Regions from separate parts of the Halomonas kashgarensis genome, predicted to be linked through region 3. Evidence: predicted binding sites of a transcription regulator. Region 3 holds the regulator's gene; each other region holds the start of a gene.
The links. Region 3 encodes sigma-54, which starts transcription at its own class of promoters, with help from an activator protein. Its sites were predicted from a motif close to TGGCACNNNNNTTGCTNT; they were not measured.
Positions count from the first base shown of each region.

Region 1: a site for sigma-54 is predicted at 2,097-2,114, ahead of flgB (flagellar basal body rod protein FlgB). Genes of this name have one in related genera too.
Region 2: a site for sigma-54 is predicted at 3,182-3,199, ahead of R5M92_RS07640 (HAD-IIB family hydrolase). Genes of this name have one in related genera too.
Region 4: a site for sigma-54 is predicted at 5,957-5,974, ahead of R5M92_RS14885 (amino acid ABC transporter substrate-binding protein). Genes of this name have one in related genera too.

Region 1 is NZ_CP137552.1:84,173-91,408, reverse strand. Features, by position in the region: gene flgE (flagellar hook protein FlgE) at 1-447, opposite strand, end outside; gene R5M92_RS00405 (flagellar hook assembly protein FlgD) at 503-1,192, opposite strand; gene flgC (flagellar basal body rod protein FlgC) at 1,196-1,603, opposite strand; gene flgB (flagellar basal body rod protein FlgB) at 1,619-2,044, opposite strand; gene flgA (flagellar basal body P-ring formation chaperone FlgA) at 2,302-2,955, shown strand; gene flgM (flagellar biosynthesis anti-sigma factor FlgM) at 3,042-3,326, shown strand; gene R5M92_RS00380 (flagella synthesis protein FlgN) at 3,323-3,772, shown strand; rRNA gene rrf (5S ribosomal RNA) at 4,112-4,227, opposite strand; rRNA gene R5M92_RS00370 (23S ribosomal RNA) at 4,400-7,236, opposite strand, start outside.
Region 2 is NZ_CP137552.1:1,659,331-1,666,566, reverse strand. Features, by position in the region: gene R5M92_RS07655 (FlgO family outer membrane protein) at 122-721, opposite strand; gene R5M92_RS07650 (hypothetical protein) at 727-1,422, opposite strand; gene R5M92_RS07645 (OmpA family protein) at 1,847-3,031, shown strand; gene R5M92_RS07640 (HAD-IIB family hydrolase) at 3,365-4,273, shown strand; gene R5M92_RS07635 (glycosyl transferase) at 4,270-5,490, shown strand; gene R5M92_RS07630 (rhodanese-like domain-containing protein) at 5,749-6,360, shown strand; gene R5M92_RS07625 (hypothetical protein) at 6,462-6,938, shown strand; gene R5M92_RS07620 (MBL fold metallo-hydrolase) at 6,969-7,236, shown strand, end outside.
Region 3 is NZ_CP137552.1:1,505,287-1,512,522, forward strand. Features, by position in the region: gene R5M92_RS06940 (ABC transporter ATP-binding protein) at 1-139, opposite strand, end outside; gene R5M92_RS06945 (KpsF/GutQ family sugar-phosphate isomerase) at 384-1,370, shown strand; gene R5M92_RS06950 (KdsC family phosphatase) at 1,392-1,934, shown strand; gene lptC (LPS export ABC transporter periplasmic protein LptC) at 1,936-2,556, shown strand; gene lptA (lipopolysaccharide transport periplasmic protein LptA) at 2,553-3,062, shown strand; gene lptB (LPS export ABC transporter ATP-binding protein) at 3,112-3,837, shown strand; gene R5M92_RS06970 (RNA polymerase factor sigma-54) at 3,976-5,388, shown strand; gene hpf (ribosome hibernation-promoting factor, HPF/YfiA family) at 5,491-5,799, shown strand; gene R5M92_RS06980 (PTS sugar transporter subunit IIA) at 5,804-6,274, shown strand; gene rapZ (RNase adapter RapZ) at 6,455-7,236, shown strand, end outside.
Region 4 is NZ_CP137552.1:3,238,272-3,245,507, reverse strand. Features, by position in the region: gene phnD (phosphate/phosphite/phosphonate ABC transporter substrate-binding protein) at 1-810, opposite strand, end outside; gene R5M92_RS14905 (histidine phosphatase family protein) at 990-1,598, shown strand; gene R5M92_RS14900 (amino acid ABC transporter ATP-binding protein) at 1,680-2,408, opposite strand; gene R5M92_RS14895 (amino acid ABC transporter permease) at 2,469-3,569, opposite strand; gene R5M92_RS14890 (amino acid ABC transporter permease) at 3,595-4,785, opposite strand; gene R5M92_RS14885 (amino acid ABC transporter substrate-binding protein) at 4,871-5,899, opposite strand; gene R5M92_RS14880 (amino acid ABC transporter substrate-binding protein) at 6,188-7,201, opposite strand.

The DNA.
Region 1 (7,236 bases), 1.4 Mb from region 3:
ACGAGCTGGCATATCATCAGCCGGCACGCTGATAGGTACTGGTGCTCCGCCTTGTGCAATTGGTGAGAAAAGATCATTAGCGTCACTAAGTCCATACCCCATAATCTGGGCCCCCTGGGAGTTGATTAAACGCCCATCGGCAGTCAAGTTTAGCTGGCCGTTGCGGGAGTAGCCGATATCGCCATTGGGGAGCTGAAAACGGAAGAAGCCTTCACCGGCAATCGCCAAGTCCAAGTTACGGCCTGACGACTCTATGTTGCCCTGGGTGAAGTCCTGCATGGTTGCGGCAACACGGGTACCTAGGCCGATCTGCTGGGCATAAACATCGGCGAACTGTACGTTAGACCCTTTAAATCCCACTGTTTGGGAGTTGGCAATATTGTTACCGGTGACGGCGAGCTTAGCTTGCTGTGCGCTTAGACCACTGAGTGCTTGTGAAAAGCTCATGTAATTCCCCTGAATATAACAATGTGATGCGTCGTTAGCGTTGAACGCCGCGAGATCAAAGAATCTGTTTAATTTGGTTAAGCGTGACCTGACCATAAATAGCGCCTAAGTCCAAGCGCACCTCTTGGCCTTTCACTTGCGGCGTGACACCTTCCACCAAGGCATAATTCAACGGCTGAGCACTGATCTCATTGCCTTCTGCATCTTTGGCAGCGTAGCTAACACGGTAATCACCAGCAGGTAGCGCTTCACCGTCATTGGTTTTCCCATCCCACTGGAAAGACTCAACTCCTGCACTCACTGCGCTTACTTCGTTGCGGTACACCACTTCGCCTGCACGACTGCGCACTGTGATTTCTACGCTATTGGCTGGTTTTTCGAGCTCTATGCCAAACGGTGTGGCATAGCTGTTACCTTCGTCATCTATGTTCACTTTAACGTTGTTACCAGGCACGAGTACGGCATTACCAATCAAGCCAGACGCCTGAATCATCTTAGAAGCGTTCATCTGCTCGGTAATGCCGTTGAGCGTTTCATTGAGGTCTTCGATGCCATTGACGGTGTTGATCTGCGCTAGCTGAGAAGTCATTTCCGCATTTTCCATGGGATTGAGCGGATCCTGGTTCTTCAACTGCGTGATCAACAGTGTCATGAAGCTGTCCCGCAGCTCTGCGGATTGGCTCGCTGACTTGGCCGCCGCACCACCGGAGTTGATGCTGCTGATCACACTGGTATCAATGTTCATGGCTTATCCTTCTCCCAGAGTGAGCGTTTTCATCATCATCTGCTTGGTGGTGTTCATGACTTCGACATTGGCTTGATAGGAGCGCGAAGCCGAAATCATATTGACCATTTCATGAACCGGCTCCACATTGGGTTTGGTAACGTAGCCTTGTTCATCAGCGGCGGGATGGCCCGGTTGATAATCCATGCGCAGCGGCGATTGGTCTTCCACCACTTCGGTGACACGAACGCCGCCGATTCCATAGCGGTTCTGCGCCTGGGTCTGGAACATGACCTGCTTGGCACGATAGGTCTCGCCATCCGGCCCGGCGACGCTGTCGGCATTGGCCATGTTGCTGGCGGTTACGTTCATCCGTTGGGACTGGGCGCTCATTGCCGAACCGGCAATATCAAAGACGGAAAACATCGACATTTAATTATTCCTTGGTTATTCCGGCTGCATGGCGTTTTTCAGCCCCTGGATGCGGCTATTGATAATCGTCAGCCCCGCCTGGTAACGCACGGCGTTATCCGCGAACTGGGTACGCTCTCGATCCATGTCCACCGTATTGCCATCGAGACTGGGTTGATCCGGGATGCGGTAAAGCAATTCACTACGTCCCGCTCCCGTGGGTGGGCCTTCTCCTTGAAGATGCCGCTCCGAGGTACGAGCCAAGCTCAACCCGCCGGAAGCGCCTCCTGGAGACCCTTGAGATACCGCCTTTTCCAGTTCGCTGGCGAAGTCCATGTCCCGCGCCTTGTAGTTAGGCGTGTCAGCGTTTGCAATATTGCTGGCCAGCACCTCGTGACGCGCTTGTCGAAGGCCCAGAGCCTGCTGGTGATAGTTGAGCGATGCCGCTAGCTGATCGATCATGCCAACCCTCTCTCAGGAGGTAAAAATTCGAAGATAATTTTGATGATGAAGAATAGCGCGGGCCTTGCCAGCCTAAAGCATGGAACAACCCCGGTTTTCACCAGTATTTCTAATGCTGTATCGCACTGCAAAAAGCTACAATAACACGTTCTCAATCTCACCTTTTCTCATCACTGCGGGCCGCTCTTATGTGTTTGCCTCATACATATTGCTTAGTTCTTCGTTTAGCCCGTGGTTTTTTATTCAAGGTGGGCTTGATGTTATTGCTGGCTCCAAGCGTGGCCCTTGCCTCTTCCGATAACGAAGAACTCATGCAACAGGTCCATGCCTTTCTCTATGAACAGGCGAGTCCGCTAGGCGAAGAAATTCTTATCGAAGTACAGCCACCCTCCCCCCATCTACCGCCTTGCGTGGCTCCCGAACCATTTCTGACCAACACCAGCCAATCACCGCTAGGCAGAGTCTCGGTTGGGGTACGCTGCGGCGACACGGGGCGCCAGGTACGCTACCTGCAAGCGGAAGTCGGCGTTATCGGCAATTTCGTCAAGGCTGCCTCGGCCATCGAGCGTGGCACTCTCGTCACGGCCGACATGCTGGAAGAGCATGCCGGCAATTTGAATGAACTTCCGTCCCAAGCCCTGCTGGAAGCGGCTGACATCGTCGGTCAGGTAGCGCGTCGCCCAATACGCGCCGGCAGCGTCTTTCAGTCACACTACCTCCAAGCACCCACCGTAATTGAACGCGGCCAGCGCGTCGTAGTCGAAGCACGTGGAAGCGCCTTTCGGGTTAGCCGTGAAGGTGAAGCATTGGAGAGTGGCGGCGTGGGAGATCGTGTCCGCGTGCGTTTTGGTGCACGGGAAGTATTGACCGCACGTGTCGCCGAAGAAGGGACTCTGATAATAGATTTTTGATCGACCCCTAAAGTCTCTCCGCCGAAGGCCGATAGTGATACCAACTGGCATGAGTGCTATTAAACGGCGACGATGAGGCAAGCGACGTGAAAATTGACAATCTCAATCCACTGCTGCGCAACAACCAGCCACAGCAGCGGGATGAAACGCAGAAAGCGGGCTCGTCCCCTACCACAGAGCCCAAGACTGAAAGCCGAGCCACGACACAGCTCAGCCAGGCTTCCATTGGCGATCAGCAGGATATCGATACCGCCAAGGTAGAGGAAATACGCAGTGCAATCCGCGAAGGGCGCATGGAAATCCGCGCCGACCGTATCGCGGATGGTCTGATCGAAAGTCTCCGCGAAACGGGAGGAAGCGACCTGTCATGAGTCTTGCCCGTATGCTTGACGACCAACTTGCACGCCTGACATCCCTGATGCGATTGCTCGAGCACGAGCAACAACTGCTGACAAGCGGAAGCATCGACGGGGACGCCCTGGCCAGTGTCGCCGAGCAGAAACAGACATTGCTTGCTGATCTCGAGCGTATGGAGACTTTACGTCGCAACGTGCAGCAGCGCCTGGGTTATGCCGCCGGAATCAGCGGTGCCACACAGGCAGCCAAGGACGCCGGTTGCCATGAAACGTGGGCTGAGCTGTTGAACAATAGTGAACGTACGGCGCGCATGAACCAGTTGACGGGTCAAATGCTCTCGGTACGCATGAAGCACAACCAGCATATGCTGGACTATATCCGCCAGATCGCGGAAAAAACTCTTTACCAAGCCGATGGACGTAATGGTCCTCAATCAGGCCGCATCAACGCCTCTGCCTGAAAACAAGGTTGTCTTCCCTTTCACGCGCTACTTTCCCGTTTCCATGTCACGCTGATCATCCCCCCAGGCATTTGCCGTGGGGATATCGTATGACACACAGGATGTTCTCTTTTTAGACGCCCCCAAACGTAAAAACCCCAGCTCATGCGAAGCTGGGGGGCGGGATAGGTGCTGACGACGACTGCGCCGGGCTCCGGCTGACCTTTCCCCTTGAACATTATAAAGCTGAAAACGGTTAAGCTAGAGGGGAGCAGGTCACCATTGAGCGCCCTTGTGGCTGGCTTTCTCTCCCGCACACAAAAAACCCAGCCGGGTGGCTGGGTTCTCTGCAGGATAGGTGCCTGACGATGACCTACTCTCGCATGGGGAAGCCCCACACTACCATCGGCGCTAAGCGGTTTCACTGCTGAGTTCGGCAAGGGATCAGGTGGTTCCCACTCGCTATGGTCGTCAGGCGTAACGGGTAATGCATATCATGCTGTGTCGTCCTGGTGTGTTGCCATTGACGTGTTTTGTGAGCGTCTCTGTCACTTCAAGCAAGCGTGTCGCTTACTCGTTGCGTATCCGGTTCTCTGCGTGTGTTCACACGCGATCGTTATCATTTTGAGCAGACCCCTTGGGTGTTATAGGGTCAAGCCTCACGGGCCATTAGTACACGTTAGCTCAACGCCTTGCAGCGCGTCCACACCGTGCCTATCGACCAGCTGGTCTCGCTGGGCCCTTCAGGAGGCTCGAGGCCTCGGGGATGTCTCATCTTGAAGGGGGCTTCCCGCTTAGATGCTTTCAGCGGTTATCCCGTCCGACCATAGCTACCCGGCAATGCCACTGGCGTGACAACCGGAACACCAGAGGGTCGTCCACTCCGGTCCTCTCGTACTAGGAGCAGCGCTTCTCAAACATCCAACGCCCACGGCAGATAGGGACCGAACTGTCTCACGACGTTCTAAACCCAGCTCGCGTACCACTTTAAATGGCGAACAGCCATACCCTTGGGACCGACTTCAGCCCCAGGATGTGATGAGCCGACATCGAGGTGCCAAACACCGCCGTCGATGTGAACTCTTGGGCGGTATCAGCCTGTTATCCCCGGAGTACCTTTTATCCGTTGAGCGATGGCCCTTCCATACAGAACCACCGGATCACTAGAACCTGCTTTCGCACCTGCTCGACGTGTCTGTCTCGCAGTCAAGCACCCTTATGCTCTTGCACTCATTGCACGATGTCCGACCGTGCTGAGGGTACCTTCGTGCTCCTCCGTTACGCTTTGGGAGGAGACCGCCCCAGTCAAACTACCCACCACACACTGTCCTCGATCCGGATCACGGACCTGAGTGAGAACGCCAATGATGCCAGGCTGGTATTTCAAGGTCGGCTCCCTGCGAACTGGCGTCCGCAGTTCCAAGCCTCCCAGCTATCCTACACAGGCAACAACAGCGTCCAGTGTGAAGCTATAGTAAAGGTTCACGGGGTCTTTCCGTCTAGCCGCGGGTACACCGCATCTTCACGGCGATTTCAATTTCACTGAGTCTCGGGTGGAGACAGCGTGGCCATCATTACGCCATTCGTGCAGGTCGGAACTTACCCGACAAGGAATTTCGCTACCTTAGGACCGTTATAGTTACGGCCGCCGTTTACCGGGGCTTCGATCAAGAGCTTCGGCCGAGGCCTAACACCATCACTTAACCTTCCGGCACCGGGCAGGCGTCACACCCTATACGTCCGCTTGCGCGTTAGCAGAGTGCTGTGTTTTTACTAAACAGTTGCAGCCACCTGGTATCTTCGACCGGTTCTCGCTGAAGCCGCGGGGGCTCTCACGATACGCCGGCGTGCCTTCTCCCGAAGTTACGGCACCATTTTGCCTAGTTCCTTCACCCGAGTTCTCTCAAGCGCCTGGGGATTCTCACCCTGACCACCTGTGTCGGTTTGGGGTACGGTCGCACATGATCTGGTGCTTAGAGGCTTTTCCTGGAAGCGTGGCATCAGTGACTTCCAGCCCGTGGGCTGTTCGTCTCGTGTCTCGGCCTTGAGGAACCGGATTTGCCTGATTCCTCAGCCTACTCACTTTCACCAGGACTACCAACGCCTGGCTCACCTAGCCTTCTCCGTCCCCCCATCGCAATCATGTCCGGTACGGGAATATTGACCCGTTTCCCATCGACTACGCCTTTCGGCCTCGCCTTAGGGGCCGACTCACTCTGCTCTGATTAGCATCGAACAGAAACCCTTGGTCTTCCGGCGAGGGAGTTTTTCACTCCCTTTATCGTTACTCATGTCAGCATTCGCACTCGTGATACCTCCAGCAGACTTCTCAATCCACCTTCATCGGCTTACACGACGCTCCTCTACCGCTCATCCTGAGGATGAACCCGTAGCTTCGGTACCTGGTTTAGCCCCGTTACATCTTCCGCGCAGGCCGACTCGACTAGTGAGCTATTACGCTTTCTTTAAAGGATGGCTGCTTCTAAGCCAACCTCCTAGCTGTCTGAGCCTTCCCACCTCGTTTCCCACTTAACCAGGATTTGGGGACCTTAGCTGACGGTCTGGGTTGTTTCCCTTTTCACAACGGACGTTAGCACCCGCTGTGTGTCTCCCACGCTGGCACTCACCGGTATTCGGAGTTTGCCTCGGGTTGGTAAGTCGGGATGACCCCCTAGCCGAAACAGTGCTCTACCCCCGGTGGTGATACGTGAGGCGCTACCTAAATAGCTTTCGAGGAGAACCAGCTATCTCCGGGCTTGATTAGCCTTTCACTCCGATCCACAAGTCATCCAAATCTTTTTCAACAGATCCTGGTTCGGGCCTCCAATTGATGTTACTCAATCTTCACCCTGCTCATGGATAGATCGCCCGGTTTCGGGTCTATTTCCAGCGACTGGTGCGCCCAGTTAAGACTCGGTTTCCCTACGGCTCCCCTATACGGTTAACCTCGCCACTGAAAATAAGTCGCTGACCCATTATACAAAAGGTACGCAGTCACCCAACAAGTGGGCTCCTACTGCTTGTACGCACACGGTTTCAGGATCTATTTCACTCCCCTCTCCGGGGTTCTTTTCGCCTTTCCCTCACGGTACTGGTTCACTATCGGTCAGCCAGGAGTATTTAGCCTTGGAGGATGGTCCCCCCGTCTTCAGTCAAGGTTTCTCGTGCCCCGACCTACTCGATTTCACATGATCAGATTTTCGACTACGGGGCTATCACCCGCTACGGCCGTGCTTCCCAGCACGTTCGTCTAATCAGTCTCATGCTTAAGGGCTACTCCCCGGTCGCTCGCCGCTACTGGGGGAATCTCGGTTGATTTCTTTTCCTCCGGGTACTTAGATGTTTCAGTTCCCCGGGTTCGCCTCGTACCCCTATGGATTCAGGATACGATACTCACCTGATGGTGAGTGGGTTTCCCCATTCAGAGATGTCCGGGTCGCAGGTTGTTTGCCACCTCGCCGAACCTTATCGCAGGCTTCCACGTC
Region 2 (7,236 bases), 150 kb from region 3:
TGACATATATCAAGCCATAGGCCACCGATGACCCCTTGCCAGGCGGAGCCGGCCTCCACACCCGGCATTTGGCTTCCAGGCTCGAGTCAGGGTGGGAGGCCGCTTTAGCGGGCGATGGGTGCTACCAGCCTCCGCCGCCGAGCAGGCTGCGGGTGTTGTTGTTCAGCGGTAGCTTGAACTCGGCGGTGCCGAGGACCATGGCGTCCCCCGAGCGCACCACGCGGGTGCTGATGTAGACGTAATCCTGCCCTTCGGCGTAGGTGCCCATGAGGATTGAACGGGCGCCGTGCTGGGCGCTCAAGCGCTGCACCTGGCGGGACAGAATAAGCTCGCCGACCTCTTCCTCGATGAACATGCTGTCGCGCATCTTCACTTCCCGTACCTGCATGCCGTGATTGGCGAGCGCCGAGGCCATGAGTTCCGAGCTGATGCGCCCCAGTGTCGAGGAGCGGGTCAGGTTATCGATGCTGACGAAGGTGGCGGCGATCATCGGGCTGTGGCGAGTGATATCCGGGTTATTGGCGATCATGCGTTCGGCGGCCGCCTGGACCAGTTCCGGCAGGTCGGGTTGTGGTTCTACCTGGTTGACGTTGTTGTTGCGGTTGCCAATCGCCTCGCAGCCGGTGAGGCTGAGCACGACCAGAGCGCCGGCAAGCAGGCGAAGCCCACGTCGAAATGCGGGGAACCGCCGAGAAAAGCAAGCGTGATGACCTAGAAACATGAACATTACCAGGAGTCGGTGACGGAAACGGTGGGAGTCGGGGCAGGCCGCGAATTGACGCGCTCCGGCGCATAGTGACGACGATCGCCGCTATTGGTGTAGTAGATGTTGGAGGAGGAGTAGAGAATGCGCTCGTCATCGACGATCTGGGTGGTGACGATGATCTCCTCGTTACCGGTATTGGTCCAGCTGCCGCTGATGCCATCGGCCACCATGGCGGCGGGGATCAGCCCGAGAGCGGGTTCGGTCCAGTTGTTGATGGGCAGCGTGGCGACGGCGACACCCCCGGCCAAGGCGGTAAAGGCACCCACCGGCGGACGAATGAAACCACGATCGCGGTGTTCCACCACTTCCACATCGACATGGATTTGCGCACCGTTGACCCGGGGCTGGGTGGTCAGCACGGCACCGCGTGAGACCAGCTCGCTGGTTAGCAGGGAACGGAACCCGCGCTTAAACTCTCCGCCGCTACCGCGGTAGGTATAACCGTTGATCTCTTCGCTGCCATCGGGGAAATACAGGTTGAGAAACCGTACACGCTCGTTGCGCAGGATACCGTTGGCTTCGTGGCGCGCCAGTACATCCCAGTGATGGGCGGCCTGCATGCGTTGCTGCTCGGTATAGGGATAGGTGACGGCAATCGGCGCTTGAGAAGTGTTGGCGTAGAAGCAGCCGCTCAGGACCAGACTGGCGAGCCCCAACGTCAGACTGCGCACCAGTGGGCGAAAGTTGGTAGTCCGCGACGCCTTGGCGAGGCCCGAGAAGGAGAACGGGCGGAAACAGACGGATGAATAAAGGGAAGCGCGTAACTTGGGCACCGGGGATTCCTTCTCGCATCAGGACGGCGTAAGTGCCGATGTATAGGTCGTAAATGCAGACACAAGTGCATGCGTATCAGTAAAAGACGATTGCAGCGTAGTCTGCCATGCTCTGAAACAATCGGCCACGCCGGAGGAAACTTGAACATTCCTTTGACGCTGGTGTCAGCGTCCGGGTGGTCAATGGCGCCACTGAGCCAGTAAGATAGCGCGGGGTTTCGTGGCGCTCCCCATGGGTTTTCCGCTGATGCACCGTTCCGCTGCCGGGACGATTTTACGAGGTTAGTTTTGTTGAGCGAATTCTTGCATGCTTGAAGACCATCGCGGGGTATCTCGTCACGATTCACTGCTGTCGGCTTATCCCGAGGAGGAAAGCGGCAACGCCTGGATGATCAGTTATATCGACATCATGACGCTGCTGGTGGCGCTTTTCGTGATCATTATCACCGCTGCGGGCCCGGCGAATGTTTCGCTTTTCAATCGTGAGCCGGAGCCTGAATTCGTCTTTGTTCCGGAGCCGGTGCTGGAAGTGCCGTTGCCCGAGTCCCTGGGCCAGGCACGCCGAGGGCGGCTGGGATTCGAGTTGCCGCCGGCCGGTTCCCGGCAGATCGCGCCGTTGGCGGTAAGCGCCGCGCTGGGCGTGGCGGGTCTGCCACCGCGCCGCACCTGGGTGCCACCTTTGTTGGCGCAACCGGCATCGCTGCCTGTCACTGCCGAAGCGGCGCCGCCTCCTTCGCCCCAGGCCCCGGAAGAATCGCCGCTGCTGACGTATCCGGTCGCCTTTGGCGAGTTGGTCGCGGTTCCCGAGTCGCTGGCCTTCCTGAGACAAGCCACCGCTCCCGAGAGTGATGAGCCCATTCTCGTGGCTCTGCCCCCGGAGCGCCCTGAACTTGCCGAAGAAGTATCCGCACCGAGACCGCTACCCCGCATGATGCTGGAGGATAACACCGACCTGGCATCGCCGCTGGCGGATTTCATGGTGGTTCTGACCGACCGCGCACCGCTCAATGTCGAGGAAGTGGACCCCGAAGCGGTGGCGGGCGCCCTGGCCTTGGCACCGGTGTTGTCTCAACGCGTGGAAGAGTCCCCTTACCTGCCGGATCTCGAGGGAGTGGAAGTCTCGCGGGTGGAGGAGGGCATCAAGCTGCGCGTGCAGGATCGCTTGCTGTTTCCCTCGGCCCAAGGTGAGCTGACCGATGACGGTCGCGAGCTGGTATCCAGCCTGGTGGAGACCATCCAGCGTTACGAAGGAGAAGTGGCGGTCGAGGGCCACTCCGACAGCCGCTCGATCAACACCGAGGAATTTCCTTCCAACTGGGCGCTCTCCAGCGCACGGGCCATCGCTATCGTCCATGCCCTGGTAGACGCGGGAGTGGACAGCGAGCGCCTGCGAGCAGTGGGCCTGGCCGATACCCGCCCCCTGGCGGACAACGACACGGCGGAAGGGCGTGCGCGCAACCGCCGCGTAGAAGTCGTCATTGAAGTGGAGTAGGCAAGTTAGGCCGAGCGTCTTGCTCACTCCTTAATGACGCACCATATCGGTGCGTTTTTTTATTCCATCCTGACCAGGATCGACCGTCGTCTTTTCCTACGAAACGTGATGTCGCCAGGATCGATGTTTCTATTCGGGTTTCTTCCCACCTGGCATGTTAACTGCTACATGTTCACTACTGTAGCAAAGCGCGCGTAACCAGTAGCTCCTGGGAACAAGAAAGAATATTCGAGAGCAAGGTAGAGTATTCGAGAACAAGGTAAGAGTATTCGAGAACAAGAGATGAATACGCAACGGGACGTGTATCGAGAAATCGGCCATTAAGGTGACGCCATGCACAAAAGAACTTCACACACCGCGCCGGCTCCTCCGGCTGATCTGGCGCTTCGCCCTCGGTTGGTACTGACCGACCTGGACGGTTCCTTGCTCGATCACGATAGCTATGACTTCTCGCCGGCCAAGCCATGGCTGGCGAGGCTCAAGGAGTGGGGGGTGCCGGTGATCCCGGTGACCAGCAAGACCCGCGCGGAAATGCTGCCGCTACGCGAGGCGCTGGGTCTCACCGCGACTCCCTTCATCGCTGAAAACGGTGCGGTGATCGGGCTGCCACCGTCGTGGTGTCATGCTCGCCTGGACCGCCCCGGGTCGGGACGCGACGGTATGGTCATCAAGCATACCGGGGTGGATATCGGTTTCATTCATGCCCGACTCGATGTCTGGCGCCAACGCCTCGGCGTGGCGTTTACCCGCATGGATGAGCTTTCGCTGGACGAGGTCAAGGAATTGACGGGGCTCGACGACGAGGGAGCGCGGCTGGCCTGCTTGCGTGAAGGCAGCGAGCCGCTGATCTGGCAGGACAGCGACGAGGCTTTGGCACGTTTTCGGCACAGCCTGGAAGGAGACGGCCTGCGCCTGACCCGAGGTGGACGGTTCTGGCACGTCATCGGTGTCGCCACCGACAAGGGCAATGCCACGGAGTGGCTGATCGGTCGTTTCAGCGCCTTGCGCGGCAAGCACCCGCTTTCCATCGGGCTCGGCGACGGTCCCAACGATATTCCCATGCTGGAGGCGGTCGACCAGGCGGTAGTGATCCGGGGCTGCCACCAGTTGGACGTGGAGCCCAGCGCTCAGGGGCTGTATCGCACACGCCAGCGCGGGCCGTTAGGGTGGGCTGAAGGAGTGGCCTACTGGTGGGGGCAAAGTGACCGCCGGCTTACGGCGGAAACGAGGGAGACGGCATGAGCGATTTTCATCAGAACGGTGTCATTACCGATTTTCATAACTTGACGCGGCGTCCGGTGGAAGCGCTCGAGGCGGACCTGGTCAAGTTCTCCCGGCGACGGCCCATGGGCTTGATTCTGCCTTCGCTGTTTTCCGAACTGGAAGGCCCGGCGCTTTCCGGGATCATCGATGAGCTGACCAAGGTGCCCTACCTGAGCGAGATCGTGGTGGGCCTGGACCGGGCCGACCGGGAGCAGTTTCTCCATGCACGGGAGTTCTTTTCCCGCTTGCCGCAGCATACCCGTATCCTGTGGAACGACGGCCCGCGCCTGCGCGAGCTCGATGAAGAGCTGGATAGCCACGGCCTGGGGGCGCTGGAACCGGGCAAGGGACGCAACGTCTGGTACTGCTCCGGCTACGTGCTGGCGTCCGGGCGCACGTCGGTGGTGGGCCTGCACGACTGCGATATCCTGACCTACGAGCGGGGCATGCTGGCGCGCCTGTTGTACCCGATCGCCCATCCGCGCTTCAGTTACCGCTTCTGCAAGGGCTACTACCCGCGAATTGCCGAGGGCAAGTTCAACGGCAGGGTGGCGCGCCTGCTGGTCACGCCGCTGCTGCGGGCGCTGAAAATCGTCTGCGGGCCGCTGCCGTACCTGGACTATCTCGACAGCTTCCGCTATCCGCTTTCCGGCGAGTTCGCCATGCGCAGCGATGTTCTGGAGGGGATTCGCATCCCGGCGGATTGGGGGCTGGAGATCGGTGTGCTTTCCGAGCTGCAGCGCAACTATTCCCACCGGCAGATATGCCAGGTGGATATCGCCGATACCTACGATCACAAGCATCAACCGGTGAGCCAGGATGACCCCGGCAGCGGCCTGAACCGCATGAGTCTGGATATTTCCAAGGCGCTCTATCGCAAGCTTGCCACCCAGGGGGTGAGCTTCAGCAGCGAGGATTTCCGCACCCTGAAAGCGACCTACTACCGCCTGGCGCTGGACTTGATCGAAGCCTACGACCACGACGCCACCATGAACGGCCTGAGCCTCGATCGCCACAGTGAGGAGCAGGCGGTGGAGCTGTTCGCCGGCAACCTGCTGGAAGCGGGCAACCTGTTTCTCGACAACCCACGCGAGCGGCCCTTCATTCCCAGCTGGGACCGCGTTCAGGCGGCCGTTCCCGATATTCTCACGCGCATGCACGAGGCCGTCGAACTCGATAACCGGGGAGAGGTGTAGCCCTCTGCTATAAAGGTTTAGAAAAACAACTACTTGAACTAACGTATAAACCGGCCACGTCACCCAATAGTCATGGGTGGCGTGGTCAGTTTTTTTATAGGGATAAGTAAGAGTCAGTACCGTCATCAAATATGGCATGGGAAGCCAGCCGTAGCTCGGGATCGACCTTGGTATTGCGACAACTTGTCTCAGGTAACGGAACGTAAAAAGGACTACTCTCTAGAAATCAAATAGGTTATTTGCTTAGAGGAAATGGTTATGAAAAACCTCCTTTTTTCACGCCGTGCGTTATCCCCTCTTTTGCTGGGGGGCATGGCGTGGGCGGCGTTGGCTTCGCCGGGCATGGCTGACGAAACCGCCGCTTACCGCGAGACCCAGTTGGGTCTTTACCTGACGGCCAGCGAAGCCTATGACCTATTGCAAGAACAGGACGATGCCCTGTTGATCGATGTACGCGATCCCATCGAGATCAAGTTCACAGGCTTTGCCGAACCTACCGATATCCATGTGCCGTGGATGCTTGCCGACCGCGACAAGTTCGATGAACAGGCGCGAACCTGGGCGATGGCGGCTAATGAAGACTTTGCCCGTCAGATCGAGGCGCAGCTCGACATGCATGGCGCGAGCGACGCGACTCCCTTGATCGTCATGTGCCGCTCCGGTGCCACACGCAGTGCCCCGGCGGCGGACGTGATCGCGGACATGGGGTATACCCAGGTGTATTCCGTCAGCGACGGATTCGAGGGGGGCAAGCTCGAAGAGGGAAATTCCGCCGGGGTGAGGGCAAGGAACGGCTGGCGTAACTCCGGCTTGCCCTGGAGCTATGAAATCGATCCAGACGTTGCCTGGCAAGGGAATGATCGACCCTGATATCCGAGCTTCACTCAGCCTCGGTTGGTTGAGGATGTCTTCCGACACCCCTGGTTCCCGATAACTTGTTTCTGAAGGCTTTCTAGCCCACTGGAGATCACATGTCCTTACCATTCAATAATACCTGCCGCTTCAATTCCGTGTTTGCGGGAGTGCTGTGCACGGCAGCCTTGAGCATTGCACCCGTGGCTTTTGCCGATGACGGCAGCGAGGCATCGCGAGAGCGTGCCCTGGTTATCGTCACCAGTGACTCCCTTGAAACCCAGAGCATGGCGATGATTCTTTCCCGTGCAATGCAGGAGCAGGGGAGCGACCTGCACCTCTTGTTGTGTGATGGCGCGGGGGATCTGGCGGTGGAGGGCTATGCCAGCGAACGGACGGTCGCCCCTCGCGACATCAAGCCCGAGGGGCTGTTGGCAACCATGATGAATGATGGCGCGAAGGTGGATGTCTGCGCCATTTACCTGCCCAACTCCGAATATGAACAGGACGACCTGCGGGAAGGTGTCGGCGTCGCCATGCCGGGGCCCATGGCGGAAATGATGCGCGACCCGAAGATTCCGGTCTATACCTTCTGATAACCCCACATTCTGTCGAATGGAGGCTATATGGCAACGCCGCTGGTCACCCCTTTCTTCGATGAACCGACCAATACGTTCAGCTACGTGGTGCAGGACCCCGCCGGCCGGGCGTGTGCGATTCTCGATTCGGTGCTGGACTTCGACTATGCCGCCGGGCGTACCGACGTACGTTCCGCCAACGATATCATTCGGTTCATTCAGGATCGTGAGCTCGAGGTGGAGTGGATACTGGAGACCCACGTGCATGCGGATCACCTCTCCGCTGCACCTTACCTGCACGAGGCCCTGGGCGGCA
Region 3 (7,236 bases):
TAGTCTTGCCGGTGCCGCTGGGGCCCATGATGGCAGTGATCCGCCCTTTGGCCAGGGTCATGTTCACGCCCCGGAAGATCGCTCGTTCTCCGCGGGAAAAATGCAGGTCTTCGATTTCGATAAACGGCGAGTCCGTCATGGTGCCTCGGTGTCTGAAAGCCGTACGTGGAACACACCACCGTATGACCATGGCGGTGGCGGCCATGCTCGATAAACCGCACGTGGTGCGTTTCAAAAACGTTATCGAACAACGTATCCTAACCGTTTTGGCCCACTTCAAGCGAGAATATTCCACTATCGACAGCCGGGGCCACGCTATCTCTGCACAGTGTTATCATGGACATTAGCCAAGCCCGTTTTCCTATTGCCTACGAGCTGCCCTTATGAGTCAAACGTCTCCTCCCGCGTCACTGTTGCGTGAAAGCGCGCTGCGCACCCTCTCTCTCGAGCAGGCGGCGATCGGCGCCTTGATGAGCAGGCTGGACGAGGAATTCGACCACGCCTGCCGTTTGATGCTCGATTGCCAGGGCCGGGTGATCGTGACCGGCATGGGCAAATCCGGCCATATTGCCGGCAAGATTGCCGCCACCCTCGCCAGTACCGGCACCCCGGCCTTTTTCGTCCACCCCGGCGAAGCTAGCCACGGCGACCTGGGCATGATTACCCGAGGCGATGTCGTGCTGGCGCTGTCCAACTCGGGGGAAACCGCCGAGGTTACCGCCCTTCTTCCCCTGTTGAAACGCCTGGGAACTCCATTGATCAGCATGACCGGCCGGCCAGGGTCGACGCTGGCGCGCCACGCCGATGCCCACCTGAACAGCGCCGTGGAACGGGAGGCCTGCCCGCACGATCTGGCACCCACGAGCTCGACCACCGCCGCCCTGGCACTGGGCGATGCCTTGGCTGTCGCGCTACTGGAGGCTCGCGGCTTTACCGCCGAGGATTTTGCTCTTTCCCACCCCGGCGGCACTCTGGGCAAGCGCCTGTTACTGACCGTCCAGGACCTGATGCACAGCGGAGATCGCCTCCCGCTGGTAACGCTGGGTAGCCCCCTGCGTGACGCCCTGATTGAAATCACTCGTCAAGGTCTGGGATTCACCTGCGTCGTTGACCAGCAGGGTCGCCTGGCCGGGGTCTATACCGATGGCGACTTGCGCCGTACCCTCGACCAGCATCATGATTTACGTGACCTTACGGTTGATGAGGTCATGACCCGACCGGGCAAGCGCATCTCTCCACAAGTACTGGCGGCGGAAGCCGTGCGCTTGATGGAAGACAGCCGTATCACCGCCTTGGCGGTGGTGGATGACCAGCAGAGACCGATCGGGGCGTTACACATGCACGATCTGCTGGCCAGCGGCGTAATCTGACTCTTATCGACTGGAGGCTCAATGGCTCTTACGCCTGCTTTACTCGACCCGATTCGCCGCGTGCGCCTGTTCGCCATGGATGTCGATGGCGTGCTCACCGATGGACGCCTCTACTTTCAGGCCGATGGCATCGAGATCAAGGCTTTCAATACCCTTGACGGCCACGGCCTGAAATTGCTCAAGCGCGCCGGTATCGCAGTGGCGTTCATTACCGGACGCGACTCGCCCATGGTCAGCCAGCGTGCCGCTGCCCTAGGGATCACCCACGTTCATCAGGGGGTAGAGGATAAACTCGCCACCCTGCGCGACCTCTGCCGCCGGCTGGAAATCGGACTGGACCAGGTCGCCTACTGTGGTGACGACCTGCCCGACCTGGCCGCGATCAAACGGTCCGGTATCGGCATCACCGTACCCGGCGCGCCCAGCTACGTTCAGGCTCACGCCGATTGGGTGACCGAGCGCCAGGGCGGTCATGGCGCGGTACGTGAGGTATGTGACACCCTTCTCGAAGCCCAAGGTCACTGGGGGGCGGTAATCGATACCTACCTTCACGGGCGGCCCTGACATGGCGCCGGATACGCCTTCACGCACTCGCACCAGGCGCCTTTCCCGGCACTTCACCAGACGGCTGGGACTAGGCGTGCTGATCCTGGCGCTAGGCGGACTGCTGGTCTACCTGGACCCCGGCGAACAGCGCCAGCCTGGTGTGGACCTGGAAGCGCGCGCCAACGAACCAGGCCATATTCTGGAAGGGGCCGAGCTCACCCTGTTCGGTAACGACGGACATGTTCGCCAAGCCATCCGTACGCCACGCATGACCCATTCGCAGGAGGATATCAGCCAGGCGGAACAGCCCCGCGCGCGCCTGTTCGACAGCCATCGACGCGAGTGGACCGCCGAGGCGGAACAAGGTTTCGTGGATGTTCCCAGGCAACAGCTCACCCTTACCGGCGATGCCCGGTTGCGGGCACCTGAAGCAGGCTGGCAACTCGACACGCAGATATTGCACTATGATGCGCAACAAGCCCACGCCTGGAGCGAGACACCGGCCTTGCTGCAACAACCTCCCCAACGAATGCAGGCCAATCGAATGGATGCCTGGCTGAACGAAAGTCGCGTCCGTTTGACTGATGACGTTAAAGGCTACCATCCACCCGAGACGAACGCTCAAGAGGAAATGCCATGAAACCCACCATCACGGCCGCCATCCTGGCTTCGACACTGCTGACGGGCGGGCTGCCCACGCTAGCCTTTGCCCAATCTTCCCAGGCCCCGATCGAAGTCGAGGCCGATCGCCTGGACCTGGATCAACGCGCCGGCACCGCCGTCTATGCCGGTAATGTGGAGATTCGTCAGGGCGAAATGCGCCTGAAAGGCGATCGCGTTCAGATCCAGCGTAACGACGAAGGGGAGCTATCCCGAGCCACCGCTACGGGCGAGCGAGCCTATCTGCGTCATCAGATCGAAGGCCAGCCCTCGCCCATGGAGGGCTGGGCCCGCAATATCGTCTTTCACGTCGCAGAGCAGCGCGTGGTACTGATCGACCAGGCGGAGCTGAACCAACAGGACGACCATTTCGAGGGCGGATACCTGGAATACTTCATTGACCGGCAGGTGGTTCAGGCACGTTCGGAAACCGGTAGCGGCGATCAGCAGCGCATCCGCATGACGCTCCAGCCCGAACGCCAATAGGCTTCGCCAACGCTGCCCCCATTTCTCGCTACAGGAACCTGGCACCTCGATGAAGACACTTTACGCTCGCCACTTGGCCAAGAGTTACAAGCGCCGCCGTGTGGTCAAGGATATTTCCGTGGAGATCGCGCAAGGCAGTGTCGTCGGCCTGCTCGGCCCCAACGGGGCGGGCAAGACCACTTCGTTCTACATGATCGTGGGCCTGGTGAGCGCCGACGCCGGCAGCGTCAGTATCGATGATCACGATATCTCCCACGCCCCCATGCATGAGCGAGCCAAGGCGGGCATCGGCTACCTGCCCCAGGAAGCCTCGATATTTCGCAAGCTTTCGGTGGCGGACAATATCCTGGCGATCCTGGAAACCCGCCGCGACCTCGACTCGAGCGGACGCGAACAGCAGCTCGAAGCGCTGCTCGAGGATTTTCACGTCACCCACATTCGCGACAATCTCGGCATGAGCCTCTCCGGTGGCGAACGACGCCGGGTGGAAATTGCCCGTGCGCTTGCCACAGAGCCCGCTTTCATTCTTCTGGATGAACCATTTGCCGGGGTCGATCCGATCTCCGTCGGCGAAATCAAGACCATTATCCGCGCGCTCAAGGCGCGCGAAATCGGCGTTCTCATAACCGATCACAATGTGCGCGACACATTGGATATCTGTGACACCGCCTATATCGTCGGCGATGGCCAGATCATTGCCAGCGGCCCGCCACAGGGCATACTGGACAACCAACAGGTGCGCGACGTTTACCTGGGCGCCGACTTCAAGCTCTAGACGACTTCATACTCTAGCCGTCTCAAGCGCCAGATGGCATGCTTATTGCCGGTGGCATGCATATTGCAAAAGTTGACTTGCACCTGGTCCTTGCTCGCACTAGGGTTAAGCTTTCCGATTACGCACGCGAGTCCCGCTATGGTCATGAAAGCCTCTCTTCAATTGCGCATGGGCTCCCAGCTGACCATGACGCCGCAATTGCAACAGGCGATCGCGCTGCTGCAATTATCCACTCTCGATCTGCGTCAGGAAATCCAGCAGGCGCTCGATTCCAACCCCCTGCTCGAGCAGGAGGAGGAGTTCAGCGAGCAGGCGGTGGACGAGGCACAGGAAGCCGAGTGGTCCGAGGACATCCCTAACGAACTGGCGCTCGACAGCGACTGGTCGGATACCTACCAGGACATGGTGCCCGCCGCCGGCAGCGGCGAAGGTCCGGATTTCGAGCGTCAGGCCGCCGGCCAGAGTCTGCAGGGGCACCTGCTCTGGCAACTGGCCATGACCGATCTCGACTGGCGCGAACGGCAGATAGCGGAAAGCCTGATCGATGCCATCGATGTCAATGGCTACCTGACCCAGACCTTGTCCGAGCTGCGCGACGGGCTACGCGATCAGGGCCTCGAAGGCATAAGCACTCGAGAGGTGGAAACCATTCTGCTCCGCTTGCAGCAGTTCGAGCCCACCGGCATCTTCGCCCGAGATCTACGCGAATGCCTGATGCTGCAGCTCGCCACCCTGGCCGATGACACCCCCCTGCTCGCCCACGCCCGCCGTTTGGTCCGCCAGTTTCTCGAGGCGCTGGGCAAGAACGACACCCGCCTGCTCAAGCGTCGGCTGGGACTGGACGAGACCCAGCTCGAGGATGTTATCTCGCTGATACGCACCCTGGACCCGCGTCCGGGCAGCGCCTTCAGCGACGCGGACGAAGGCTACGTCGTCCCCGATCTGGTGGTGCGCCACGATGCCCAGGGCTGGCATCTCGACTTGAACCCCGAGGCGCTACCCAGGCTCAGGATTCAGCCCGATTACGCCAGCCTCATCAAGCGCGCCGACAAGAGCCAGGACAATCAATATCTCAAGGAACACCTCCAAGAGGCTCGGTGGCTGATCAAGAGCCTGTCCAGCCGCAACGACACCTTGTTGCGCGTGGGGCGCGAAATCGTCACCCGTCAGCTCGGCTTTCTCGAGCAAGGCGAGGAGGCCATGAAACCCTTGATTCTCGCCGATATCGCCAGCGCCGTGGACATGCACGAATCGACCATTTCGCGCGTCACCACCCAGAAGTTCATTCATACGCCACGCGGGGTCTTCGAGCTCAAGTACTTCTTCTCCAGCCAGATAGGCAGCGCCGACGGCGACAGCCACTCCAGTACCGCCATTCGTGCCCGACTGAAGAAACTGATCCAGGAAGAGCCTCCAGGCAAACCGCTTTCCGACAGCCGGCTGGTCACCCTGCTTGGCGACAGTGGTATTCAGGTGGCTCGCCGTACCGTCGCCAAGTACCGTGAGGCGATGGGAATTCCCTCTTCCAGCGAACGACGCAGGCTACGCTGAAGTAGAGCTCTCGTGGAAATCGAGAAAGTTGTTCGCGGGGCTTTGCTCAGCAGGAAAAAGAGTTACAATCGAAGTACAGTCCGATGGATAAGGAGTACGTCAATGCAAGTCAACATCACAGGTCATCATGTCGAACTCACTGACGCCCTGCGTGACTACGTCGAGGAAAAACTCGCTCGCGTTGAACGCCATTACGACAATATCACTACCGTTCAGGTAACCCTGTCCATCGAAAAAGAGCGTCAGCACGCGGCCTGTACGTTGCACGCGGCCGGTGCCGATCTTCACGCCGAGGCCATGGATTCGGACATGTATGCCGCCATCGATGCACTGGCCGACAAGATCGACCGTCAACTGGTCAAGCATAAGGAAAAAGCACAAGCCCGCGCCCAAGGCGCTGGCGTGCGCTGAGCCAATGATGCTGGAAACCATCCTGCCCCCCGAGCGCGTGCTCTATGATGTGCCCGGGGGAAGCAAGAAACGGGTGCTGGAATTCTTCAGCACCTTTATCGCCCAGAACACCCCCAGTCTCGATAGCCAGGAAGTCTTCAGTCGCTTGATCGGTCGAGAGCGCCTAGGCAGTACCGGGATCGGCAATGGTGTCGCTATCCCCCATGCGCGCAGTCCGCATTGCGATGCCCCCATTGCAGGTTTTCTGAAGCTGGCCGAAGCCATCGATTTCGATGCCGTCGACGGTGAACCCGTGGACCTCATCTTCGTGCTGCTGGTCCCGGAAGAGGCGGATGATACTCACCTTGCCCTGCTAGGCCAGGTGGCGACCATCATGAATGACGGCGACACCCGTGTCCGGTTGCGCAAAAGCACCAGTCAACGTGAGCTGCTGGAGTTGCTGAGAGACAAGATCAGGCAGCAGAGCTCCAGTTAGTTCGGCACCGTTCAGCTTCTGGCGTGCTTCTGTCAAATTACGCTTTCGATACGATTCTGCCTCCGTTACCGGACGGCCCTCGATAGAGGCTTACTTGCAAACCTCTCGCCTATTTCGCCTTGAAGAATGGCTGCAACCTGCACGGTAATAGCTAAAATACGGTGCGGAAGGAGATTCGTCATGCAACTCGTGATTATCAGCGGTCGCTCGGGATCGGGAAAGTCCATTGCCCTGCAGGCATTGGAGGATCTCGGCTATTACGCTATCGACAACCTTCCCGCCATGCTTCTGGATTCATTGATAGAGGAGCTCGGTGAGGGCGGCAATCGCAGCCATCTGGCGGTAAGCGTCGACGCGCGTAATCTTCCCCATGCCTTGAAGCGTTTTCCCAGCCTGCTGCAGGAGCTCAAGCGTCGACATATCGATTGCCAGCTCATCTACATGACAACCGATGCGCGCATCTTGCTGGAACGATACTCGGCCACCCGGCGTCGTCATCCGCTGACTCGCGATAGCGAAATGACCCTGGAAGAAGCGATAGCCCACGAGGAAGAGGCGCTGAGCGAGATACGCGATCTTTCCGATCTGATGATCGATACCTCGCGGCTATCGGTTCACGATCTGCGGCGTCGCATTACCGACCAGGTTTCCCATCATCAGCGCGATCAGTTGACGCTGACTTTCGAGTCGTTCGGTTACAAGCGAGGCATCCCGCTGGATGCCGATCTCGTCTTCGATGGACGTTGCCTGCCCAACCCCTACTGGGACCCCAACCTACGCGGTGCCACCGGTCGCGATGCATCCATCGCCGCCTTTCTGGAAGGCTATCCCTTGGTGGAGGAGATGCTGACCGATATCCAGGCCTGGCTGGAACGCTGGCTGCCCGCCTATCAAAGCAGCCAACGCAGCTACCTGACCGTCGCCATCGGCTGTACCGGCGGCCAGCACCGCTCCGTCTACCT
Region 4 (7,236 bases), 1.7 Mb from region 3:
GTGGGCGTAATTGTAGGAAGTCGTGGGGAAACGGTCGGATTCGTACAGAATCTTGACGTCGTCTTCGTCATACAGCCCGCGTGCCGCCATGCGCTCCACCACTTCCGAGGCGACCGGCGCGGCATCGTAGTCCTGAGCGACCACGCCGAGCATGGACTGGTCGTGGCTGCCTGAGTAGACCACTTCATAATCCTCGTCCGGGACGATGCCTTCTTCGGGGAAGAGGGCACGCGGCGCCTGGTTGCCCGAGTTGGAGGTCGGCGAAGTGTGCGCCACGCGCTTGCCCTTGAGGTCCTCGATGGAATCGATACCCGAGTCGACATGGGTATAAAGCTGCAGGGTATAGCCGAACTGGCCGTCATCGGAGCCCATCAGGGCGAAGGGTACGGCACCGGCGAGGTTGACCGCGAAAGGGGTCGGTCCGGTGGAGAACCCGGCGATATGCAGGCGGCCGCTGCGCATGGCCTCGACCTGGGCCGAGTTGGACTGTACGGCGAAGAAGCGCACGTCGCGCTCGGTGACTTCCTCCAGATGATCGATGAAGGGCTGCCAGATATCGGAATAGATAGCGGGATCTTCCACCGGCGTATAGGCGAAGATCAGGGTGTCGGGATCGGCCCAATCGCTTTCGTCTTCGGGGCGGTCGGCTACCATGTCGCCGTTTTCGTCGCAGTAGATCTCGGCAAGGTCGCCGCGCTCGCAATCCTGTTGGGCGAAAGCGGGGGTTGCGGCAAGCAGCGCCAACGGCAGTGCGGCCGATAACGCCAGAGTGGCGAGCGGGTACTTGAAGGTAACGCGTGTGGCTTGCATGGCAAGAATCCTTTGGTTTGTTTTTATAAGTCGACCTGGCGCTGTCGCTACGATCCGGTCGGGCTTCGAGGCCGGGTCTGTGTTGCAAAATCTTTAAGCGGTTTTTCGAAACTGGACATTCTTTGTGCAAAATGATTATTTTCGAAAGTATTCCTCAATCTAGAATTTGTGACGATCCCATGTCAAACACTTTCCTCTCGGCTGGCCAAGGCTGGTGCAATCGGTATCTGCTCATGCGTCATGGCCATAGCCAGGCCAATCAGGAAGGGCGGATCATCAGCACTCCTGAGCGTGGCCTGGACGCCTTCGGCTTGTCGCCCGATGGGCATCGCCAACTCGATACGTTGCTGCCGCAATGGCAGTGGCCGACACCGACACGCATCGTTCATTCCGACTTTCTGCGCACGACCGAAACCGCCCTCCGAGTGGCCGACCACTTCGGCTTGACCGTGCAGGCGGAGCCACGTTTGCGCGAACGCAACTTCGGCATATTCGAAGGCGGGCCGGACAGCCGCTATCCCGACGTCTGGGCGCGCGATGCCGAGGATGCCGAGCACGGCGATAACGGGGTGGAATCCGTCAGTTCGGTAGCCAGGCGTATGAGTGGCGTGGTGGCCGAGCTGGAACGTACCCGGCAGGGCGAAACGATCCTGCTGGTGAGCCATGGCGACCCCTTGCAGATTCTCCTAACCGCTCTCGATGGGCGTGGTCTGAGTCGCCACCGGGAACAGATCGCCCTCGCCCCGGCAAGCGTTACACCGTTGTCCCGCAACGTCTCACCGCCTTGAATTACCGGCCACCAGCGCGATGTTCGCTAGCCAGCCGGTACGATAAGCCGTTGCTGCAACAACGCGCGGGTTCGAGCAGCGTCAGTGGCCGAGAATCTGGCTGAGGAACAGCTGGGTACGCTCGGATTGCGGGTTGTTGAAGAACGGCTCGGGGGCGTTCTCCTCGATGATCTGACCCTGGTCCATGAAGATTACCCGGTCCGCCACGGTCTTGGCGAAGCCCATCTCGTGGGTCACGCAGAGCATGGTCATGCCTTCGTTGGCCAGCTCGATCATGACATCCAGCACCTCCTTGATCATCTCGGGGTCGAGCGCCGAGGTGGGCTCGTCGAACAGCATGATGTCGGGGTTCATGCACAGCGAGCGGGCGATCGCCACACGCTGCTGCTGACCCCCGGAAAGCTGACCGGGATACTTCCTCGCCTGCTCGGCGATCTGCACGCGCTCCAGGTACCGCATGGCTTGGGCTTCCGCCTCCTTGCGCGGTTTCTTCTGCACCCACATGGGCGCGATGCAGCAGTTCTCCAGCACCGTCAAATGGGGGAACAGGTTGAAGTGCTGGAAGACCATGCCCACGCTGCGGCGAATCTGCTCGATGCGCTTCACGTCCTGGGTCATGTGGACTCCACCCACCACGATTTCCCCCTTCTGGTGCTCTTCGAGGTGGTTGATGCAGCGAATCAGAGTGGACTTGCCCGAGCCCGAAGGCCCGCATATCACGATGCGCTCGCCGCGTTTCACTTCAAAATAGATATCACGCAGAACATGAAAATCGCCATACCACTTGTTGACGTTGCGCATCTCGACCATCAGGTCTGCTGATTGTGTAGCTGTTTGATTCATGATGATTTCCTAACGGTTCCCGAGAGATCAGCGCTTATGACCGGTGTGGAGTTTGCGTTCCAGATACTGACTGTAGCGCGACATGCTGAAACAGAAGATCCAGAACACGAAAGCAGCGAACACATAACCTTCCAGCGAGAACCCCAGCCAGCGCGAGTCGGACAGCGCTGCCTGGACGATGCCCAGCAGGTCGAACAGGCCGATGATCATCACCAGTGTGGTGTCCTTGAACAGGGAAATGAACGTATTGACGATACCGGGGATCATCATCTTCAACGCCTGGGGCAGCACGATCAGGCCCATGCGTTTCCAGTAGGTCATGCCCAGCGCGGCGGCGGCTTCGTCCTGGCCCTTGGGAATGGCCTGCAGTCCGCCCCGAATCACTTCCGCCATGTAGGCGCTCTGGAACAGGGTGATGCCGATCAAGGCGCGTACCAGGCGGTCGACGCTGATTTCCGACGGCAGAAACAGCGGCAGCATCACCGAGGCCATGAACAGTACCGTAATCAGCGGTACGCCACGCCAGAACTCGATGAACACCACACAGAAACTCTTGACGATAGGCATGTTCGAGCGCCGCCCCAGCGCCAGCACGATACCGATAGGCAGAGCGCCCACCATGCCCACTACCGCCAGCAGCAGGGTCAGCATCAGCCCGCCCCAGCGGTGCGTCGGGACTCGCGGCAAGTCGAAGTAGCCACCATGAAGCAGTACGTAGGCGGTAACGGGAAAGACCGTCAAGGCGAAGATGGCCACCCAGCGCTTGCCGGGAAGGCGCGGGATCGCCAGCCAGGCAATCAGCACGGCGAAGCCGGCGAACACGATGTTCGCTCGCCATGTCTCGTCGCTGGGGTACAGCCCGTAGATGAACTGGGAAAAACGTGCGTTGATGAATACCCAGCAGGCACCTTCGCGGGAACAGTCGTCGCGCGAGGTGCCGATCCAGTCGGCATTGATGAATGCCCACTGGATGGTGGGAACCAGCAGCAGATACAGCACATACAGCCCGATCAGCGTGAACACGGTGTTGATCGGTCCGCTGAACAGATTGGCGCGCATCCAGGCAAGCGGGCCGATGGTATTGCTCGGCGCCGGCTGCTGGGGAATCATTTCTTGGTTATGAATCATGCTTGTCTCCTGATCTCGCCCGGGCCTAGCGTTCCACCAGTGCAACGCGTGCGTTGAACCAGTTCATGAACATTGAGACCAAAAGACTGATGGTCAGGTACACCGCCATGGTCATGGCGATAACTTCGATTGCCTGGCCGGTCTGGTTCAGCGTCGTGCCGGCGAATACCGATACCAGATCCGGATAGCCGATGGCGGTGGCCAGCGAGGAGTTCTTGATCAAGTTCAGGTACTGGCTGGTCAACGGCGGGATGATCACGCGCAATGCCTGGGGAATGATGACCAGGCGCAATACCAGTTTCTGCGGCAGACTCAGCGCCTGGGCCGCCTCGGTCTGGCCATGGGGGATCGCCTGGATGCCCGAACGCACGATTTCGGCAATGAACGACGCGGTGTAGATCGAAAGCGCCAACCACAGGGCGAGAAATTCCGGAATCACGGTGACGCCGCCGCGAAAGTTGAAGCCGCGAAGCTCGGGCACGTTCCAGGTGACGGGCACCCCGGTTGCCACCAGGCCCAGCAGCGGCAGGCCGAGAATCAACGCCAGAGCGATCCAGCCGGCGGGGAAACGCTTGCCCGTGGCCTCGTGGCGGCGCTTGTTCCACACCATCAAGGCAATGCTGACGACAATCGCCACGATGAAGGCCGCCGGTATGATGCCGAAGCCGGACTCGAACAGGGGCTGCGGCAGGTACAGCCCGCGCACGTTGAGGAACAGCACCTCACCGAACGCCAGGCTGTCGCGGGCGCTGGGCAAGGTGCGCAGCACGGCGAAGTACCAGAAGAATATCTGCAGCAGCAGCGGGATATTACGAAAGGTCTCGATGTAGGCATTGGCCAGACGAGCCAGCAACCAATTGGGCGATAGTCGGGCGATACCCACGGTAAAGCCGATGATGGTCGCGGCCAGAACCCCGAGAGCCCCCACCAGCAATGTGTTGAGCAGGCCGACTAGGAAAGTGCGGCCATAGGTGCTTTGCGAGGAGTAATCCACCAGGGTCTGGACGATGCCGAAGCCCGCGGTATTGGTAAGAAAACCAAAACCGGTGGTTATTCCGCGTGCCTCCAGGTTGGCCTGGGCATTGCCGACGATGTAAAGCAGGAAAGCCGCCACGGCGGCGACTAACAGCAGCTGAAAAATGAGGGCGCGCTTGGCGCGGTCTCGCCAGAAAGGGGGCTTTTGGCCCACCGGGCGAGCATTGGGTCTAACGGACATGGGTTGCGTCTCCGCCACACGGAAGGTCATTCAAAAGGCCCGCCATGCTCCTGAAAGAGCGGCGGGCCAAGGTCAAGCGAGACGCTTAGCGAATCGGGGGAGCGTACATGATGCCACCCTCTGTCCACAGAGCGTTGACTCCACGCTCGATTTCCAGCGGTGAATTCGGACCTACGTTACGGTCGAAGATTTCGCCGTAGTTACCCACCTGCTTGATGATCTGGTAAGCCCAGTCAGCATCAAGGCCCATAGCCTCGCCGTAATTGTCATCCTGGCCGAGGATACGCGCGATATTGGGATCTTCCGACTCCATCATCTCGTCGACGTTGTCGCTGTTGATGCCGTATTCCTCGGCATTGATCATGGCGAACAGCGACCACTTGACGATGTTGAACCAGGTATCGTCGCCTTGGCGTACCACCGGACCCAGCGGTTCCTTGGAAATGATTTCCGGCAGGATCATGGAGCCTTCCGGATTATCGAGCTGGATGCGCAGCGCGGCCAGCTGGGAAGTGTCCGAGGTCAGCACGTCACAACGGCCGGCCTGGTAGCCGCCCACGGTCTGTTCGGAGGTGTCGAAGACGATCGGGTCGAATTCCATGTTCTTGGCCCGGAAGTAATCGGCCACATTGAGTTCGGTGGTGGTGCCGGATTGAACGCAGATGGCGGCTCCGTCGAGCTCCTCGGCACTGCTAATTCCCAGGTCCCGGTTGATCATGAAACCGATACCGTCATAGAACGTTACACCAGTGAAGTTCAACCCCAGGGTGGTGTCGCGGGTGGTGGTCCAGGTGGTATTGCGCGACAGTACGTCGACTTCACCGGACTGCAGCGCGGTGAAGCGTTCGACGGCGTTCAGCGAGATGTAGTCCACCGCGTCGGCATCGCCGAGTACGGCAGCGGCCACGGCGCGGCAGACATCGACATCCAGTCCTTGCCAGTTGCCTTCATCGTCCGGCGCGGAAAAACCCGGCAAGCCGTCACTGACGCCGCACTGAACCGAGCCCTGTTCCCGGGTGTCTTCCAGTGTGTCAGCTTGGGCTGTCGTGGCCATGCCCGTCAGGGTCAAGGCACCGGCGGAAGCCAGCATTACTAGGTGTTTCTTGTTCAGCATGAGAGTCCCCTCACTTGGATTGGTATCGTTGTGCATGCCGTAGCATGTGTCTAAAACCTAGCAAGGAAGATGCCAGCGACGGTATGGCGCGAATTCATCGCTTTTCAACGCAAGCGACTTTTGTTGCGACGAAAGTTTGAGGTGCAAAAAAGCCACCACCCGTCTCGTGTCGCACCAAAACAGTACTCAACGGCGGGCGGTGGCCTTTAATGCGCCGCTTGGCGCGGGTCGTGACTCTTGGTTTCTGAGTACGCTTAGTTCCTCAGTGCTCCTGGTCTCTCAGTACTCTCAGCGGATTGGCGGGGCGTACTGGATGCCGCCATCCACCCACAAGGCGTTCAAGCCCCGGGCAATATTGAAATCGGAGCCTTCCCCGACATTGCGGTCGTAGACTTCGGCATAATTACCGACTTGCTTGATGATGTTGTAAGCCCAGTCTGCCTCCAGCCCCATGCCTTCGCCGTAATTGTCGTCCTTGCCCAGAATGCGAGCCACATTGGGATCGTCGGAGCCCCGCATGTCGTCGACATTGGCGCTGGTGATGCCGTACTCCTCGGCATTGAGCATGGCGAACAGCGACCATTTGACGATATTGAACCACTGGTCGTCACCCTGGAGAACGGCCGGGCCGAGGGGCTCCTTGGAGATGATCTCCGGCAGCACCACGGCCGAATCGGGATTATCCAGGTGCATTCGCTGGCCATACAGCTGGGAAGCATCCGAACTCAGTACATCACAGCGGCCTGCCTCGAAGCCGGCAATCGACTGCTCGGGGGAGTCGAACACCACCGCTTCGTATTCCATGTCATTGACCTGGAAATAGTCCGCCAGATTCAGTTCGCTGGTGGTGCCGGACTGGGTGCATACCGCCGCTCCGTCGAGCTCAGTGGCACTCTGCACGCCCAGGTCGCTGGCTACCATGAAGGCCTGGCCATCGTAATAGCTGACCCCGGTGAAATTGACTCCCATGGTGGTGTCGCGATGGGAGGTCCAGGTAGTGGTACGCGAGAGCAGGTCCACTTCGCCGGACTGCAGCGCGGTAAAGCGCTCCACCGAATCCAGCGGCACGAACTGTACCTTTTCGGCGTCACCGAGCGCGGCGGCGGCCACGGCGCGGCAGACATCGGTATCCAGGCCGCGATACTGGTCGTCGTCATCCAGCGAGGAGAAACCCGGTTGTGCCGCGTTCACGCCGCAGCGTAGCGAGTCGCGCTCGCGCACATCGTCCAGCGTCGCCGCCTGGGCAATGACCGGCCCCAGCAGCAGGGCGGCACCCGTTCCCATCAATAACTTGGCAGACATGAGATTTCCTTTATTGGTGTCTTGTTGAATCGCTT